3 regions of the Gordonia sp. ALPHA1B1 genome follow, and region 2 is predicted to be linked to each of the others. Evidence: riboswitches for the same ligand, from Rfam matches in the RefSeq annotation. Region 2 holds a riboswitch; each other region holds the start of a gene.
The links. Region 2 has a riboswitch for thiamine pyrophosphate ahead of FFS52_RS11525 (TenA family protein). Riboswitches for the same ligand answer to the same signal wherever they lie in the genome.

Region 1: another riboswitch for thiamine pyrophosphate. It lies ahead of thiC (phosphomethylpyrimidine synthase ThiC); the one in region 2 lies ahead of FFS52_RS11525 (TenA family protein).
Region 3: another riboswitch for thiamine pyrophosphate. It lies ahead of thiO (glycine oxidase ThiO); the one in region 2 lies ahead of FFS52_RS11525 (TenA family protein).

What each region holds. Positions count from the first base shown of each region.
Region 1 covers NZ_SCOC01000002.1:92,148-94,407, forward strand. Annotated here, with positions in the region: gene FFS52_RS01565 (GNAT family N-acetyltransferase) at 100-447, opposite strand; TPP riboswitch at 658-772, shown strand; gene thiC (phosphomethylpyrimidine synthase ThiC) at 764-2,260, shown strand, end outside.
Region 2 covers NZ_SCOC01000014.1:16,103-18,362, reverse strand. Annotated here, with positions in the region: gene rpmG (50S ribosomal protein L33) at 1-132, opposite strand, end outside; tRNA gene FFS52_RS11540 (tRNA-Met) at 226-299, opposite strand; tRNA gene FFS52_RS11535 (tRNA-Thr) at 321-393, opposite strand; tRNA gene FFS52_RS11530 (tRNA-Tyr) at 511-591, opposite strand; TPP riboswitch at 747-841, shown strand; gene FFS52_RS11525 (TenA family protein) at 829-1,539, shown strand; gene FFS52_RS11520 (ABC transporter substrate-binding protein) at 1,536-2,260, shown strand, end outside.
Region 3 covers NZ_SCOC01000012.1:110,148-112,407, reverse strand. Annotated here, with positions in the region: gene thiS (sulfur carrier protein ThiS) at 1-136, opposite strand, end outside; gene thiO (glycine oxidase ThiO) at 133-1,197, opposite strand; TPP riboswitch at 1,194-1,303, opposite strand; gene thiE (thiamine phosphate synthase) at 1,352-2,062, shown strand.

The sequences.
Region 1 (2,260 bases), on a different contig from region 2:
GCGCATAACCCCTGCTCCCTGAGGTGCGAGGAGCGATAGCGACGAGCCTCGAAGGGTCCGGCGAGGAATGTTCCGGAGCCGCCGAGGCTTACCTTCGGATCACACCGGCGCGAGGGTCACGATCCCGGGATGGCCGTCGAGATAGTGCTTGGTGAAGGTGCACACGGGCCGCAGGCGGGCGCCCTGCTCGCGGGTGAAGTGCACGACGGTGCGGGTGAGTCGGGTGGCGAGACCATGTCCGGTGTACTCGTCGTAGAGCACGGTGTGTAGGACGGTGATGGTGGTCTGACCGTCGACCGTCTCGGTCGAATAGCCGAGCACGCCGACCAGGTCGCCGGCGACCCACAGCTCGAACCGGTCGCGGTCGGGATTGTGCACCACCTGCGAGATCTGCTGCAGGATCGACTTCGCCGACTGTGGTGGTCGCTGACGATGCTTGCGTAGCACCCGACCCTCCTCACCTCTTGATCGTGGACATCGGACCACTGACATGTGCCGTCCGAACCTCGGCATAGGCCCCGCTTGTGATCCGGGTCACACGGTACCTTACGGAACCGTAACTGATGACCCCGATCGTCCGGTCGTCGCACATCGAGACGGTCGCGCGCACCCCTACGACCCGAACGAACTCCGCGCTGTAGGGTGGCGGACGCACGACAACTACACCGCGGGGGCTCTCACGATGACCGAGGGCTGAGATGGCGACGGGCGGTCGCCGACCGCTCGAACCTGTCCGGGTAATGCCGGCGTAGGGAGACAAGCCATGGGCACACGTGTATCCGCGACTCGCGACGGCAGCGCACCCGCCGACTCAGGGTTCCTGACCCTCGGTCCGATCGAGGGCAGCACCAAGCACCACCTCACGGTCGGCGACCTGCGCGTCCCGCAGCGTCGTATCCACCTCACCAACGGCGAACACCTCGACGTCTACGACACCTCGGGTCCGTACACCGATCCGACGGCGCGCATCGACGTCGAGAAGGGCCTCGCCCCCACCCGCGACAACTGGCGCCGCCCGGAACCGGTCGACGGCGCGAGCACCCAGCTAGCTTGGGCGCGGGCCGGGATCATCACCGAAGAGATGCGGTTCATCGCCGCCCGAGAGGGCATCGACCCCGAACTGGTCCGGTCGGAGGTGGCGATCGGGCGAGCGGTCATCCCGGCGAACCACCGGCATCCGGAGTCCGAACCGATGATCATAGGCAAGAACTTCGCGGTGAAAGTCAATGCGAACATCGGAAATTCGGCGGTGCGCAGCTCGATCTCCGACGAGGTCGAGAAGATGGTGTGGGCCACCCGCTGGGGCGCCGACACGATCATGGATCTCTCGACCGGCGCCGACATCCACACCACCCGCGAGTGGATCATGCGTAACTCGCCGGTCCCCGTGGGGACGGTTCCGATCTACCAGGCGCTGGAGAAGGTCAACGGCGATCCCGCCTCGCTGACCTGGGAACTGTATCGCGACACCGTGATCGAGCAGGCCGAGCAGGGTGTCGACTACATGACCGTGCATGCCGGTGTCCTGCTGCGCTACGTTCCGCTGACCGCGAAGCGGGTGACGGGCATCGTGTCGCGCGGCGGTTCGATCATGGCGGCCTGGTGTCTCGCGCACCACCGGGAGTCGTTCCTGTACACGCACTTCGACGAGTTGTGCGAGATCTTCCGCCGCTACGACATCACGTTCTCCCTCGGCGACGGCTTGCGCCCCGGATCGATCGCCGACGCGAACGACGAGGCCCAGTTCGCCGAACTCCGCACTCTCGGCGAGCTGACCGCGATCGCCAAATCGCATGGTGTGCAGGTCATGATCGAAGGCCCCGGGCACGTCCCGATGCACAAGATCGCCGAGAACGTGCGCCTGGAGGAGGAGTTGTGCGAGGAGGCCCCCTTCTACACCCTGGGTCCGCTCGCCACCGACATCGCGCCGGCCTACGACCACATCACCTCGGCCATCGGCGCGGCGATGATCGCTCAGGCCGGCACCGCGATGCTGTGCTACGTGACTCCGAAAGAGCATTTAGGACTTCCGGACCGCGACGACGTCAAGGTCGGCGTGATCACGTACAAGATCGCGGCGCACTCGGCCGACCTGGCCAAAGGCCACCCGCGGGCACAGGAACGCGACGACGCACTGAGCAAGGCGCGCTTCGAGTTCCGCTGGACCGACCAGTTCAATCTCGCCCTCGACCCCGACACCGCGCGCGCATACCACGACGAGACGCTGCCCGCCGAGCCCGCGAAGACCGCCCACTTCTGC
Region 2 (2,260 bases):
GTTCGGGCAGAACTTCTTGATCTCGAGGCGATCGGGATCGTTGCGGCGGTTCTTCTTCGTGATGTAGTTACGGTGCTTGCACACCTCGCAGGCCAAGGTGATCTTGGGGCGAACATCTGTTGAGGAGGCCACTTGATTGCCTTCTTTCGGGTGGTACGTGGTCGGGTTCGGAAGTTCCCTCAGGGCTTGCGACCCTTGCGCTCGGTTCCGGTCGGACCCGATGTGTAGCGGTGGAGGGACTCGATCCCTCGACCTCACGATTATGAGTCGTGCGCTCTAACCAGCTGAGCTACACCGCCCCGCGGACTTCTCGTCCAGCGAGCCCCCTGACGGAATCGAACCGTCGACCTTTTCCTTACCATGGAAACGCTCTGCCGACTGAGCTAAGGGGGCGTGCCCCGGGCGGTTGTGCCCGAGAGCCTTAACGAGGTTACACACTCGCGTCTGCGCTAGACAAATCGCTGGTCGGAGACCGTCTGTAGAGCAGTTTCGCGAGAATGAACCACGCTGTGGCAGGTATAGGATTCGAACCTATGTAGCTTGCGCGACGGATTTACAATCCGCTCCCTTTGGCCGCTCGGGCAACCTGCCGTGCCGCTCTTCCGGCCACCGTGACGGCCGTACGAACAACGCCGTGAAGAATACAACGAACACCGCATCAACGCGCAAACCGGCTGGTCAACAGGCCGGGACCCGGTCGTGGCACAGGCGTCCCACTGCGACCCCCACTCCTGCTACTGTGGCTGCGTTCTGACACGGGGTGCTCCGCGACGCGGGGCTGAGATGAGACCCGAGAACCTGTCCAGGTAATGCTGACGAAGGGATGTCATGTCTGTGCATGCGCGCATGCCGGTCTCCGGCCGTTTCTCCGACCACCTCTGGGAGGAGACGAAGGGGTTGCGGACGGCGATCGACGACCTCGAGTTCCTGCGGCGGCTCGGCGACGGGACGCTGCCACTGGAGGTGTTCCGCACCTACATGGAGCAGGACTCGCTGTACCTCGCCGGGTACGCGAAGGCCCTCGCCATCCTGGCGTCGAAGTCCCCCGACCCGCAGACCGCGGGGTTCTGGGCGAACTCGTCGGCCACCGCGGCCACCGTCGAGTCGGCGCTGCACGGCGACCTGCTCAACGGCGGCCAGCTGCCTCCGCGTGAGGGCGAACCCGAGCCGTCGCCGGCGTGCCTGGGGTACGTGTCCTACCTGACCGCCGTCGCCGCGACCGAGTCGTATGCGGTCGGCGCGGCCGCGGCCCTGCCCTGCTTCTGGATCTACGCGGAAGTCGGCCGGGCCCTGGCCGCGAGTGCCGCCCAGGTGCTCGCCGCCGACCCGAACCACCCCTACGCGCAGTGGGTGACCACCTACGACGCCCCGGAGTTCCAGGAATCCGCCTCGCGGGCAAGGGAACTCGTGGACGAGGCTGCGGCGCACGCCGGCGAGCGGGAGCGGGCCGCGATGGCCACGGCGTTCACCGTCGCCACCCGGTTCGAGCTTCTGTTCTGGGACACCGCGCTGAACCCGCAACCGTGGCCCGCCGCATGAGCGCCCGCATGAGCGCCCGCGCGCGCCGCCTCCTCACCGCGCTCGCCGCCGCGGTCGTCGCGTCGTCGGCGATCACCGCGTGCGGTTCGGGCGCCGGTTCGGACGGCACCATCCGATTCGCGCTCGACTGGTCCCCGAACACCAACCACACGGGATTGTTCGTGGCGCAGCAGCGCGGCTGGTTCGAGGAGGCCGGACTCGACGTCGAGATCCTGCCGTACAACAACACCGCCGTGGACACCATCGTGGACGCGGGCAACGCCGAGTTCGGGATCAGCACCCACAACTCGTCGACCTTCTCGCGGGCATCGGGCGCGCACACCATCTCCGTGTTCGCGCCGCTGCAGAAGTGGGCCACCGGCATCGGTGTCCGCGCCGACCGCCGCGACATCACGAGCCCGAAGGACCTCGACGGGAAGACATACGCCGGTTTCGGCGACCCGGGCGAGGAGAAGACCCTCGAGCAGGTGATCCGAAACGACGGCGGCACCGGCGAGTTCACCTCGGTGACCCTCGGGACCTCGGCATACGAGGCGGTCTACTCCGGTCAGGCCGACTTCACCGTCTCCTATCTCGCGTGGGAGGGCATCGAGGCCGAGCATCGCGGAACCCCGATGAGGTACTTCCACTACACCGACTTCGGATTCCCGGAGGCATACGCGATCGTCGTCGACGCCAACGAGGACTGGCTGGCGGACAACCCGGACCGCGCGGCGGCCTT
Region 3 (2,260 bases), on a different contig from region 2:
GGACGACCGCGCCGTCCACCGCGACCGCGATCCCCCGGTCCGGCAACCCCAGCCCCATGACGACGTCGCGCACCGACGTGTCGGCGCCGACGTCGACGCTCTTGCCGTTGACGGTGATGTTCGCGCTGATGCTCATTCCTCTGCTCCTTCCAGAATCGACAGCACGCGGGCGGCGGTGCCCGGGGCGAGGACGATCCCGTTGCGCCCGTGCCCGGTCGCCACGACCGTTCGTGTGTCCACACGGGTGACGATCGGCAATCCGTCCGCGGTGCACGGCCGCAGACCGGCCCCCGCTTCGGTCAGTTCGTAGGTCCGCAGCCCGGGGAAGACCTCGATCGCGTCGGCGAGCAGATCCGCGACCCCACCGGCTTGCGGCGCGCGGTCGGCCGTCCCCTCGGCCTCGTACTGGGTGGCGCCGACGACGACTCCGTCCTCGCGCGGCACCAGGTACACGGCCCGCCCGTGGAGGCGTGCCCGGACGACGTGGCCGGGCGGCGGCACCGACCAGCGCGTGCGGCGCAGGCGGAGGATCTCCCCCTTCGCCGCATGCAGGTCCACGTCCGGCCAGAGGGCCGCGGTGCCGAGTCCGGCGGCGAGCAGGATCTGGGTGTCGGAACCGAGGTCGTCGAGATCGGCCAGGGATTCGACGCGCGCGGAGACCAACTCGGCACCCGCCGACGTCGCGGCGGCGCGCAACGCCTCGAGCAGCCGCCGGTTGTCGACGGACCACTCGCCGACCGCGCGGTAGCCACCGACCAGTCGAGAGCTCAGCGACGGTTCCAGGGTCCGGATGTCGCGGCCGGTCACCGACTGCAGCGCGGCATCGGTGGCGGGCTGCCCGGCCCAGACGAAATCGGCGAGATGCCGCAGGTACTCGATGTCGGTGGCCGAGGCCGCGACGAACAGCGAGTCGGTGGCGGTGACGACACCCGGGTCGTCGAGCCGCTTCACGAGCGCCGGCCACAGCCGGACCGATTCGACCGAGAGGGCCAGGGACGCGTCCTCGCCGGGATGACCCTCGCCGAGTGAACCGAGCATGCCGCCGGCGACCCAGGACGCGCGCTCGTCGGTGCCGGCGTCGAGGACGCGAACCCGCCATCCGGCGTCGGCCGCGGTGAGCGCACAGGTCAGCCCGATGACACCGCCCCCGACGACCGTCAGGGCGCGGTGGGCAGGGCGCTGCGGTGGGGAGTCCACGCTGGGAATCACCTCCCTTCGCCGGAATGACCCGGATCAGGTTCGACGGTCAGCGGAATCTGTCCGCACTCTCAGCCCGGCCGATCCGGACTCCCGTGTGTTCGTGCGATCCACCCTACGCCGGGGCGTCGGGGGTCCGGTTAGCCTGGTCGGCGTGACGACCCCGAACCGCACCAGCTCCGCGTCGACGGACCCCGGCTCCGCGACGGACCGTCGCCGGCGGCTCTCCACGGCCCGCCTGTACCTGTGCACCGACGCCCGGCGCGAACGCGGTGATCTGCTCGACTTCGTCGACGCGGCGCTCGCGGGCGGCGTCGACATCGTGCAGCTGCGCGACAAGAACTCGCCGGGTGAGCGCGAGTTCGGGACCCTGGAGGCGGGCGAGGAACTCGAGATCCTCGCGGGCATGCGGACGGTCGCCGACGCGCACGGTGCCCTGCTGGCGGTCAACGACCGCGCCGACGTCGCGGCGCTTTCCGGGGCCGATGTCCTGCACGTCGGACAGGGCGACCTGTCGCCGTCGGCGGCCCGCCGGATCGTCGGACCGGACGTCGTCATCGGCGCCTCGACCCACGACCCCGAGCAGGCTGCCGCCGCGATCGCCGACGACGACGTCGACTACTTCTGCGTCGGTCCGTGCTGGACCACCCCCACCAAACCGGGCCGCGCCGCAGCCGGCCTCGACCTCGTGTCCTCAACGGCCGCAACACAATCAGCCAAGCCGTGGTTCGCCATCGGCGGTATCGACGCCGGCCGCGTCGGGGAGGTCACCGCGCTCGGGGCGCGGCGCATCGTCGTCGTGCGGGCCATCACCGCGGCCGCCGACCCGACCGCCGCAGCCACCGAGCTCGCCGGGATGCTCTAGCGGTTCGCCTCGCGGAAACACGTTTGCCCGGTCGGTGTCGCGGGTCTATGGTGGACCGATCATGTTGTGCATCATGAGCGTTCTCGTAACCCGCCGCAGCGGGGTCTGAATCTGACCGACCCCCCGCTGCGGGTCGGTTGCGCTCTCCAGTCGGTCATCCGTTCTTCGACCGAAATCGGTTTTCGAGATGCACCCTCT